2 linked regions of the Mesorhizobium shangrilense genome follow. The main gene of each other region encodes a partner of the protein of the gene in region 2 in a complex. Links are inferred from orthologs where the notes say so. Each region holds a gene or a part of one and is shown on either strand. Other genes may lie near its edges.

Region 1 (3,239 bases), 1.3 Mb from region 2 along the record:
ACGCCTGGCCATCGATCATCTCGCGCATTTTGTGTGCGAACTCTATACGCGGCTCCAGAGCCGAGGCCTTGTGGATGGTTTTTCGTTCCCCTTTCCGGCGACGCAAGCGGAGCTGGGGGACATCCTCGGCTTTTCGACGGTTCACGCGAACCGGACACTCCAGGACCTTCGCAAGCTGGGCCTTGTTCGTTGGGAAGCGGGCAGGATCACGGTTGAAGACTACGACGAACTGGCGGCGCGATCCGGCTTCAACCCCGCCTATCTCAACCTGCAGCGCGAGCCGCGTTAGCCGGCTGTTTTCCGACATCCCTCCGGCCAAGCCTCATCTCGTGCCTTGGCCGATGCCCCATGTGTCGCCACGCAGCACGCCGTGAGGCATTCCGGGAACGAAACCCCCTGCGCCGCATTGTGAAAACACGCGCCCTTGCGCCTCTCTCCTGAAGGAAACAGACATGGCCAAAACGTCGATGCGGTCGCCTGACGGGCGAGCAACCATTCACGATCAGAGATTGGAACGTGGCCAAGGTGGAGAACTCCATCAGGTGGCGGAGGGCGACGTCCCGGTGATGACCACCGCCCAGGGCGGCCCGGTCGCTGATGATCAGAACACCTTGAAGGTCGGCGCACGCGGGCCGACGCTCATCGAGGACTTTCATTTCCGCGAGAAGATCTTCCATTTCGACCACGAACGCATCCCTGAGCGCGTCGTGCACGCACGCGGCTACGGGGCGCACGGGTTCTTTGAAACCTACGAGTCCCTGGCCGCTTACACGCGGGCCGACATCTTCCAGCGCCCCGGCGAAAGGACCCCGGTTTTCGTCCGTTTCTCTACGGTGGCCGGCTCCAAGGGTTCCTTCGATCTCGCCCGCGACGTACGCGGCTTCGCCGTCAAGTTCTATACCAAGGAAGGCAACTGGGATCTGGTCGGGAACAACATTCCCGTCTTCTTCATCCAGGACGCCATCAAGTTTCCCGACGTCATCCATTCGGTGAAGCCGGAGCCTGACCGCGCCTTCCCCCAGGCGCAGTCGGCGCATGACAATTTCTGGGACTTCATCAGCCTGACGCCGGAATCGATGCACATGATCATGTGGGTGATGTCGGACCGGGCAATCCCGCGCTCCTTCCGATTCATGCAGGGCTTCGGCGTTCACACCTTCCGGCTGGTCAACGCCAAGGACGAATCCACTTTCGTGAAGTTCATCTGGAAGCCGAAGCTCGGCATGCAGTCCGTGGCCTGGAACGAAGCGGTCAAGATCAACGGAGCCGACCCCGACTACCATCGGCGCGACCTGTGGGAGGCGATCCAGTCGGGCAACTTCCCCGAATGGGAACTGAATCTGCAGCTCTTCGACCAGGACTTCGCCGACAGCTTCGATTTCGACGTCCTCGATCCCACCAAGATCATTCCCGAGGAGGTGCTCGAGCCCATTCCGGTCGGGCGTCTGGTTCTCGACCGCATGCCCGACAATTTTTTCGCTGAGACGGAGCAGGTCGCGTTCATGACACAGAACGTTCCCCCTGGCATCGACTTCTCGAACGATCCGCTGCTGCAAGGCCGGAATTTTTCCTATCTCGATACCCAGCTGAAGCGGCTCGGAAGCCCAAACTTCACCCACATTCCGATCAACGCGCCGAAGTGCCCGTTCCATCACTTCCAGCAGGACGGTCACATGGCGATGCGCAATCCAGTCGGCCGTGCAAACTACCAGCCGAACTCATGGGGCGAGGGGCCAAGGGAAAGTCCGCTTCACGGGTTCTCCACGTTCGCGAACCCCGAGGAGGGGCCGAAGGTTCGCCTGCGGGCGGAGAGCTTCGCCGACCACTACAGCCAGGCGCGGCAGTTCTTCATCAGCCAGACCGACGTCGAGCAGCGCCATATCATCATGGCGCTGACTTTCGAGCTCAGCAAATGCGAGAACCCGGCCATCCGCGAGCGCATGGTCGCGCACCTGCTCAACATCGATGAGACCCTCGGCAAGGCGGTGGCCGACAGGCTGGGCATCGCAGAACTGCCCGAGCCGGCCGACGCCGCAGTCCAGACGCGCGACGACCTTCCTCCGTCGCCGGCCCTGAGCATCCTCGAGAACGGGCCTGGCAGCTTTGAGGGCCGTAAGGTCGGAGTGCTGGTCAGCGAGCAAGCAGACGCCAGCCTGCTGAAAGAATTGCAGGCGGCGATCGAGGCGGAGGGCGCCGTCATGGAAGTGATCGCAGCCAAGGTGGGCGGCGTCGAGGCTTCCGACGGCAGTTGGATTGCCGCCAGGCACATGATCGACGGCGGGCCGTCGGTGTTGTTCGATGCGGTTGCACTGGTGCTGACCGGGCCCGGGGCCGAGCGCCTGGTGAACGAAGCCACCGCCCGGGATTTCGTGGCCGACGCGTTCGCCCATTGCAAGTTCATCGCTTTCACGACCGAGGCGACGCCGCTGATGGAAATGGCGGGAGTCGATCCGGAGGCGGATGAGGGCATGATTCCGCTCGACGATGGGGGAGCCGTCGCCGAGTTCATGCAAGCCTGCCGGGAACTGAGATTGTGGTCGCGGGAAGGCAGCGTCAAACTCTAGAGATCCGGGGGGCGACGCATGGCAGCGCGCGGACTTGTCCACGGGCCGCTTGGCGGCAACTGCATCCACCTCTGCGTGGACATGCAGCGCCTGTTCGGGCCGGGCGGCCCTTGGCCCGTTCCCTGGGTGGAAAAGGTGCTTCCTGCAATCGAGGAACTGACCGGCAGGCATCCCGACAGGACGATCTTCACACGCTTCATCCCCGCCGTCCGGCCGGGCGAGGGGCCGGGGATGTGGGCGCGCTACTATCAACGCTGGGCCGCGGCGACCCTCAGCAACATTGATCCGGCCCTGGTGGAACTGGCGCCTTCGCTGGCGCGGTTCGTGCCGCCTGCGAAGGTTCTCGACAAGCGCGTCTACTCGCCCTGGACAGAGGGCGGCCTGGACGCGCTCCTCCACGGCTCAACAATCGATGCGCTTCTTGTCACCGGCGGCGAAACCGACGTGTGCGTGCTGGCGACAGTGCTGGGCGCCATCGACCGCGGCTTCCGGACGGTGATCGTAACCGACGCCATCTGCAGTTCCGCCGACCAGACGCACGATGCACTGATGGAACTCTATCGTTCGCGTTTCAGCGAGCAGGTAGAGGCGGTCACGATGGAGGAAGTTATTGATGGTTGGCGCTAAGTGACGCTGACGGGGAGGGAGATGACATCATGAGAACCCTGTTTCGGG
Region 2 (7,867 bases):
ATGAAATCCACCCCTGTTAGCAATGACGAACAAGAAGAGCACAATCGCTTAATTATAGCAATGGCTATATTTTTCGCGGCGAACAGCCTGCGACACGGAATCATCTGGAAAGATTCAAAACGCCGCTCTATGAGAAATAGCCGAGGCTACACTTTATCGCAGCGAAGGAGCAGAGCTGGTAGTGAGCGACGAGAATCCGACGATTGTAGAGCCCAGCGACCCGATCGATGCGGAAACGCGCGTCGAGAGTTTTAGGCAGACGCGCCACAACCGCCGCACCGAACTCGTCGAGGACTACGTGGAACTGATCGCCGATCTGATCGACGAAGGCGGCGAGGCGCGCCAGGTCGACATCGCGCAGCGGCTGGGCGTAGCACAGCCGACCGTCGCCAAGATGCTGAAGCGGCTGGCTGCCGACGGGCTGATCCAGCAACGGCCCTATCGCGGCGTGTTTCTTTCGGCCGAAGGGCGGGAGCTCGCCGAAATGAGCCGCGACCGGCATCAGGTCGTCGAGTCCTTCCTCTGCGCTCTGGGCATCAGTCCGGAAACTGCGCGCATCGACTCCGAGGGAATTGAGCATCACGTGAGCGCCGAGACGCTGGAAGCCTTCCGCGCCTTCCTGGCCCGCAGCGGGAAATGAGGGCTCCCTCGCGATTCACGAAGTCGTGACATTGACCTTCCAGTAGGTGGAACGACTACGTGCGAGCCATCGGGCAGTCCCGGTATCGACTCGAATGGACTGGAAGCAGGAACATGAAGCACCATCTCATCACCGCAGCAGCCGCCATCTCCCTCGCCATCAGCGGTGCAGCCTATGCCCAGGACGCACATTTGGGCCACGGAGCCGCTGCGCCGAGCGCCGCCGCGGAGGCCTTCGCCAAGGCCAATGAAGACATGCACAAGGCCATGGCCGTGGAGCTTTCCGGTGATGCCGACCGCGACTTCGTGCTTTCCATGATTCCGCATCACGAAGGCGCTGTCGCCATGGCCAGGATCGTGCTGGAACACGGCAAGGATCCGGAGATCCGTGCACTCGCCGAAGAGGTCGTGAAGGCGCAGGAAGCCGAAATCGGACAGATGAAGGCATGGCTGGCCAAGAATCCGGATTGATCTGACCTGCGGATTGTGGACAAGCCGGACGCCCTGAGCGTCCGGCGCTGCGCCGGGCGTACAATCCGGCTACGGTGCAGCGATGAAGCCCTCCAAGGACATTTCCCGCCTGATCGAGATCATGGCCGCTCTGCGGACGCCCGTGACGGGATGTCCCTGGGACGTCGAACAGACCTTCGAGACCATCGCCCCTTACACGCTGGAAGAGGCCTATGAGGTCGCCGACGCCATCGCCAGGCGCGACCTGGCCGATCTGCGCGAAGAGCTCGGCGACCTTCTTCTGCAGGTCGTCTACCACGCCCGCATGGCCGAGGAGCAGGGAGCCTTCGAATTCGGCGATGTGGTGGAGGCGATCACACAGAAGATGATACGCCGTCATCCGCATGTCTTCGGCGACGAAAAGGCCAGAAGTGCCGGCATGGCCAAGGGCATGTGGGACCGGATCAAGGCAGAGGAGAAAGCCGAACGCCGCTCCCGCCACGTCGCGCTCGGCCTTGACCCCGAACTAGGCGGCTCAGGATACCTTGATGACGTACCGGTCGCCCTGCCCTCCCTCACGCGCGCCCTGAAACTGCAGGAGAAGGCTGCCAGGGTCGGCTTCGACTGGCAGGAAGCCGCGCCTATCCTCGACAAGATCGAGGAGGAAATCGGCGAGCTGCGCGCAGAAATGGCCGCGGGCGACCACGCTGCAATCAAGGACGAGTTTGGCGACCTGCTGTTTGCGGTCGTCAATCTCGGACGCCACCTGAAGGTTGATTCCGAGGCAGCGCTCGCCGGGACCAACGAAAAATTCCGCAGCCGATTCCATAGCGTGGAGCGGACGCTCACGGCCGCAGGGCGGAACCTGGATGACGCCTCGCTCGAGGAAATGGAAGCGCTCTGGCAGGACGCCAAGCGCAAATAGGTCGTTCCCGCGCTACTCGGCCGCCCGTCTGGACAAGCGCTCCTCGATCGATTGGCGCGCGGTGGCCGTAGCACGGAGCGTCAGCGTAACGCTGCCATCGTCATTGTCGGTGCGTTCGACCACCTGTCCGTTGCGATAAAGCCAATCGATGGACGCGAGTTGGTTGGGCTGCAGCGTCACGACGACGGGTTCCAGACCGCCTGCCACGCGCTGCTCGATGGCGGCAACGAGCGCCTCCACCCCCTCGCCCGTCGCCGCCGAGATGGCGAGCGGCGTATTGCTTCCCGCCTCCAGCAGCCGCGCACGGTTCGCATCGTCGAGCAGATCGACCTTGTTCCAGACTTCGATGACGCGCGCTTCGTCCTTTGCATCGACGCCGAGGTCGGCAAGTATCTGTTCCACGTCCGCCGCCTGCGCCGCAGTATCCGGGTCCGAAATGTCGCGCAGGTGGATGACGACGTCCGCTTCCACCACCTCTTCGAGGGTCGCGCGGAAGGCCGCGACAAGGTGGGTCGGAAGGTCCGAAATGAACCCGACTGTATCGGACAGGATGACGATGGTGCCGTGAGGCAGCCGCACCCGGCGCAGCGTCGGGTCCAGCGTGGCGAAGAGCATATCCTCGGCCAGCACGTCCGCACCCGTCAGGCGATTGAAGAGGGTGGACTTGCCGGCATTCGTGTAGCCGACGATGGCGACCACGGGGAACGGCACCTTCTTGCGCTTTGCCCGGTGAAGGTCGCGCGTGCGCCGCACCGTTTCCAGTTCGCGCTTCAGCTTCAGGATCTTATCCTGGAGAATGCGGCGGTCGGCCTCGATCTGTGTTTCGCCGGGGCCTCCGAGGAAGCCGGCGCCGCCGCGCTGCCGCTCCAGGTGGGTCCAGCTGCGCACGAGCCGCCCCTTCTGGTAGTTCAGGTGCGCGAGTTCCACCTGCAGCGCGCCTTCCTTGGTGCGAGCCCGCTCGCCGAAAATCTCAAGGATCAGGCCGGTCCGGTCGAGCACCTTGGCGTTGAACGCCTTCTCCAGATTGCGCTGCTGCACAGGCGTCAGCGGATGGTCGACGATCGCCAGCTCCGCCTTGTTTTCCTTTATGATCTCGGTGATCTCGTCGACCTTGCCGGCGCCAAGCAGCGTGGCAGGCCGCGGCTCGTTCACCGTGGCAATTGTAGCATGAACGATGTCGAGGGAGATCGCCTCGGCGAGGCCTACTGCCTCCTCGAGCCGCGCGTCCGCGGAGCGCTGCAGCCGCGGGCGGGTCTGCTGGGCAGTTTCATCCTCACGCAAGTGATGACGTGCAAGGATCGGCACGACCACAACGGCGCGCGCACCAGTCGCGTCCGATCCTGTATCGTCCGCCCTCTGGGGGCTAGCCCGGCGATTTTCTGCTTTCAATCAGCTTTCCCGGCCGTTTTCCTCGGCATCGAACATTTGCACGGGCTGGCTCGGCATGATCGTCGAGATCGCATGCTTGTAGACCAGCTGCGAATGGCCGTCCCTGCGCAGCAACACACAGAAATTGTCGAACGACGTTACGACACCGGTCAGTTTGACGCCATTGATCAGGAAGATCGTCAGTGGGTTCTTGCTCTTCCGAACCGAGTTCAGAAAGAGGTCTTGAAGATTCTGCGAACGTTCCGCCATTGCTTCTTGTCTTTCGCCGCCCTTTGCCTGGTTGGCACTGCGCCAGTTTAGCGGCGTGGTGTCAAGTTCCAGCCACTTGCGTCGAAACCCGAAACAAGTGGAAAGGTCTCATTGTGTCTTAAATCGAATAGAGCCGTTATCAGGCTGGACTTCGTTCCGCAACGTCAAAAAATGCCTCGCGCAACAAAAGCGTTGTAGCGCCCGGGTGTCCGTTGGCGACACTGTGCCCGTCGATGGATACGACTGGCATGACCACCGTCGTCGCCGATGTCATGAACACCTCTTTCGCTGCCTTTGCCTCATCAAGCGAGAAGTTGCGTTCCTCGATTTTGAGCTCGAGTTTCCGGGCGACGTCGAACACGGTCGTGCGGGTGATGCCGCGCAGTATTCCTGTTTCGGCCTGGCGCGTTACCAGCACATTGTCCTTCGTCACGATCCAGACGTTGCTCGATGCCCCCTCCTTCACCGTGCCATCGGGATCGACGAACCAGGCATCGTGAGCGCCCGCCGACTTCGCCTTCTGCCGGGCCAGCACGTTGGGGAGCAGGCCGACCGTCTTGATGTCGACGCGCTCCCACCGGTTCTCAGGCACGGTGATGACATCGAGACCGGTCGCGGCGCGCTTCGCGCCGGCGACGGTGTCGAGTCGCTTCGCCGTGATGACGATGCTCGGTCTGACGCCAGGCGCGGGAAAAGCATGGTCGCGCGGGGCGACGCCGCGCGTCACCTGGAGGTAGACCAGGCCATCGCGGACCAGATTGCGGTGAATGACCTCGGACATCGCGATGTGCAGCGCCTTTCGCGACATGGGCCAGGCGATCTGAAGCTCGCGCAGCGAACGGTCCAGGCGGTCGAGATGCCGCGTCATGTCCACGATGAAGCCGCGCGAAATCTCGCAGACCTCGTAGACGCCGTCGGCGAACTGATAACCGCGGTCCTCTACATGCACCATCGCCTCGCGATGCGGCACATAGCGGCCGTTCACATAGGCGATACGAGGCATGTCCGAACTCCTTGAAAGACAGGGGAGGCTTAAGCGATTCCCGGCTGGCGGTAACGGCCAAATCGCGAACTCAGAAGAATTCCAGACTGACGCGGAACATCTGCTCGACCTGCTTCACCGCACCCTGCATGGCGAAGATGACGACGCGGTCCTTCGGACGGATGTGCACGGAGCCGCTGGGCGAGATCATCTGTCCGTCACGGAAGATCGCGCCGATCCGCATGCCGTCGGGCAGCTCGAGGTCGCGCAGCGCCGTGCCGACCAGAGGCGACGTCTCCAGCGCCTCCGCCTCGATGATCTCGGCCAATCCCTGCTGGATGCTGTGGACGGCGCGGATCCGCCCGCGACGCACGTGCTGAAGCACACGGGAAATGGTGACCGAGCGCGGATTCACGTATGCGTCAATGCCGAGCGTCTTGGATAGACCGTGATAGGCCGGGCTGTTGAGAAGCACGAGGCTGGCCTTGCAGCCCAGGCCCTTGGCCATGACGCTTGAGAGGATGTTGACCTGGTCGCTGTTGGTCAGCGCCACCATCAGGTCGGCGTCGTGGATATCGGCCTCGAGGAGCAGCTTCTGGTCGAGCGCACTGCCGTTGAGCACCACAGTGCGCCGCAGTTCGTCGGCGATCCTGACGGCCCGCTCGCGCTGGTCCTCGATCAGCTTGATGCGGGTCCGGCTCTGCCTCTGTTCGATGGTGCGCGCGACGTAGAGGCCGATGTTGCCGCCACCGGCGATAATGATCCGGGTTGCCTCCTGCTCGTCATGTCCGAACAGGCTGAGCGTGCGCCGCACCTGATCCTTCTGCGTCACCACGTAGGCGAGGTCGCCAGCGATCAGTTGGTCGGCGGAATGCGGCACGAACAGGCTGTCGCCCCGTACGACCCCCACCACGGTGGACGGCAGGTCCGGAAACAGTTCCGTGAGCTGCTTCAGCGGCGTATTGATGACAGGGCAATCCTCAAGGCATTCGATTGCCACCATGATGATCTTGCCCTCGGCGAAGCGAACGACGTCGGTCGCGCCCGGCAGCGCGATGCGTCTCAGCACCATCTCGCCCACCTCGAGCTCGGGCGAGATGATCACGTCGATCGGCATGTGATCGCGCGAGAACAGGTCCTGATACTGGGGCTGGAGATAGGACTGCGCCCGTATCCGCGCGATCTTGGTGGGAACGTTGAACAGCGCGTGGGCGATCTCGCAGGCGACGATGTTGACCTCGTCATGCAACGTCACCGCGATGATCATGTCAGCCTGTTGCGCGCCCGCCGCCTCCAGCACCTCGGGATGCGAGCCGTGTCCGACGAAGCCGCGCACGTCGAGCGAGTCGCGCACCGCCTGGATGAGCTGCGCCGAGGTGTCGATGACCGACACGTCGTTCCGTTCTGCGGCCAGCCGCTCGGCAATGCCGTAACCAACCTGGCCGGCGCCGCAAATTATGACCCGCATGAGCGCCTAGACCCCGAGCGACTTCAGCTTGCGATGGAGCGCCGAACGCTCCATCCCGATGAACTCGGCCGTGCGCGAGATATTGCCGCCGAACCGGTTGATCTGGGCGATCAGATACTCTTTCTCGAACATCTCCCGCGCCTCGCGCAGGGGTAGCGCCATGATGTGCTGGTCCGACTGGTTGGGCGCGCGCGGCATCACGTCGCCGATCTCCTGCGGCAACAGGTCGGCGGTGATCGGCGCGTCGACGTCGTCGCCGCGCACCAGGATCATCAGGCGCTCGATATTGTTGCGCAGCTGTCGCACGTTGCCCGGCCAGTTGTGCGCCTGAAGCACGGCCAGCGCATCGTCCCCGATCCGCCGCGGCTTGATGCCGGCCTGCCTCGCCACCTGCAGCATGAAGTGATCGACAAGATACGGGATATCCTCGCGGCGCTCCGAAAGCCCGGGCACGATGACCGGGACCACCGCCAAGCGGTGGTACAGATCCTCCCGAAACCGCCCCTCGGCGATCATGCCCTCCAGGTTCTGCGCGGTCGACGAGATGATGCGCACGTCGACCTTGACCCGCTTGGTCCCGCCGACGCGCTCGAACTGCTGGTCGACCAGCACGCGCAGGATCTTGCTCTGCGTCTCGCGCGGCATATCGGCGATCTCGTCGAGGTAGAGGATGCCGCGGTGGGCCTCCTCGAGCGCCCCGACCTTGCGCTCGCCGCCGTTGGATTCGGTGCCGAACAGCTCGATTTCCATGCGCTCCGGCGTGATCGTCGCGGCGTTGAGCGACACGAACGGACCGGTCTTGCGCGACGACTGTGCATGAATGGCGCGCGCCACCATCTCCTTGCCCGAGCCGGACGGCCCGATGATCATGATGCGGCTGTTGGTCGGCGCCGCGCGCTCGATCGTCTGCCGCAAATGGTTCATCGCCGGCGATTTGCCGATCAGGTCGAAACTGTCGCCGCTGCGCTGGCGCAGATCCGACACCTCGCGCTTCAGCTTGGAGGTTTCCAGGGCGCGCTCGGCGATCAGGATCAGGCGGTCGGCCTTGAACGGCTTCTCGATGAAGTCGTAAGCGCCGCGCCGGATGGCCGAGACCGCGGTTTCGATGTTGCCGTGGCCCGAGATCATGACCACCGGCAGCTCCGGATGCATGGTCTTGATCTTGTCCAGAATCGCCAGGCCATCGAGGCGGGACCCTTGCAGCCATATGTCGAGGAAGACCAGGCGCGGGGCACGGTCCGCGATCGCGGCGAAGGCGCTGTCGCTGTCGTGCGCGGTGCGTGTCTCGTGTCCCTCGTCGCTCAGGATGCCCGCGACCAGTTCGCGGATGTCTTCTTCGTCGTCGATGATGAGAATGTCAGATGCCATTTCCGACCTGCTCGTTTTCTGCTTGCTTCGGGTGCTCCTGCCCGGCGGCGTCCGATGATGGCGTCGCCGAAGCGGGAACGAAAATGCTGATCATTGCGCCCCTGCCCTCGTAGAAATCGTCCGGCGCATCGTGAAGCTCCAGCGAGCCTCCGTGATCCTCGATGATCTTCCTGACGATCGCGAGGCCGAGGCCGGTGCCCTTTTCACGCGTCGTCATGTAGGGCTCGAGCAGACGCTGGCGATTCTCGCGGGGCAGTCCCTTGCCATTGTCGATCACGTCGACGCGCACCATGGCGCCTTCACGCCGCGCCCGGATGCGGATGACGCCGCGCTCCTCCGGCGTGCGTTCCGCCCCTTCGATGGCCTCGGCAGCATTCTTGATGACGTTGCCGAATGC

Evidence for each region. The genes of interacting proteins can lie anywhere in the genome.
Region 1: the proteins of hfq (region 2) and katE are in contact, whole or in part, in a crystal structure (PDB 3VU3), measured with the Escherichia coli proteins. The link is inferred for Mesorhizobium shangrilense from one-to-one orthologs.

The regions. Positions count from the first base shown.
Region 1 is NZ_JAQGPN010000001.1:1,613,718-1,616,956, forward strand. The notes cover bases 89-3,008. They hold katE (catalase), read left to right. Parts: upstream 89-452; coding sequence 453-2,564; downstream 2,565-3,008. Other genes in these bases: PD284_RS08010 (Crp/Fnr family transcriptional regulator), read left to right, coding at 89-289; PD284_RS08020 (cysteine hydrolase family protein), read left to right, coding at 2,583-3,008. Also shown: more of PD284_RS08010, read left to right, coding at 1-88; more of PD284_RS08020, read left to right, coding at 3,009-3,191; PD284_RS08025 (DUF6766 family protein), read left to right, coding at 3,221-3,239.
Region 2 is NZ_JAQGPN010000001.1:2,924,076-2,931,942, reverse strand. Bases 2,029-4,889 are described here. They hold hfq (RNA chaperone Hfq), read right to left. Parts: upstream 3,653-4,889; coding sequence 3,404-3,652; downstream 2,029-3,403. Other genes in these bases: trkA (Trk system potassium transporter TrkA), read right to left, coding at 4,726-4,889; PD284_RS14130 (D-amino-acid transaminase), read right to left, coding at 3,792-4,655; hflX (GTPase HflX), read right to left, coding at 2,029-3,403. Outside these bases: manganese-binding transcriptional regulator MntR, read left to right, coding at 182-640; CopM family metallochaperone, read left to right, coding at 754-1,110; mazG (nucleoside triphosphate pyrophosphohydrolase), read left to right, coding at 1,193-2,014; more of hflX, read right to left, coding at 2,027-2,028; more of trkA, read right to left, coding at 4,890-6,102; nitrogen assimilation response regulator NtrX, read right to left, coding at 6,109-7,470; PD284_RS14115 (sensor histidine kinase NtrY-like), read right to left, coding at 7,460-7,867. UniProt on the Escherichia coli protein: RNA chaperone that binds small regulatory RNA (sRNAs) and mRNAs to facilitate mRNA translational regulation in response to envelope stress, environmental stress and changes in metabolite concentrations.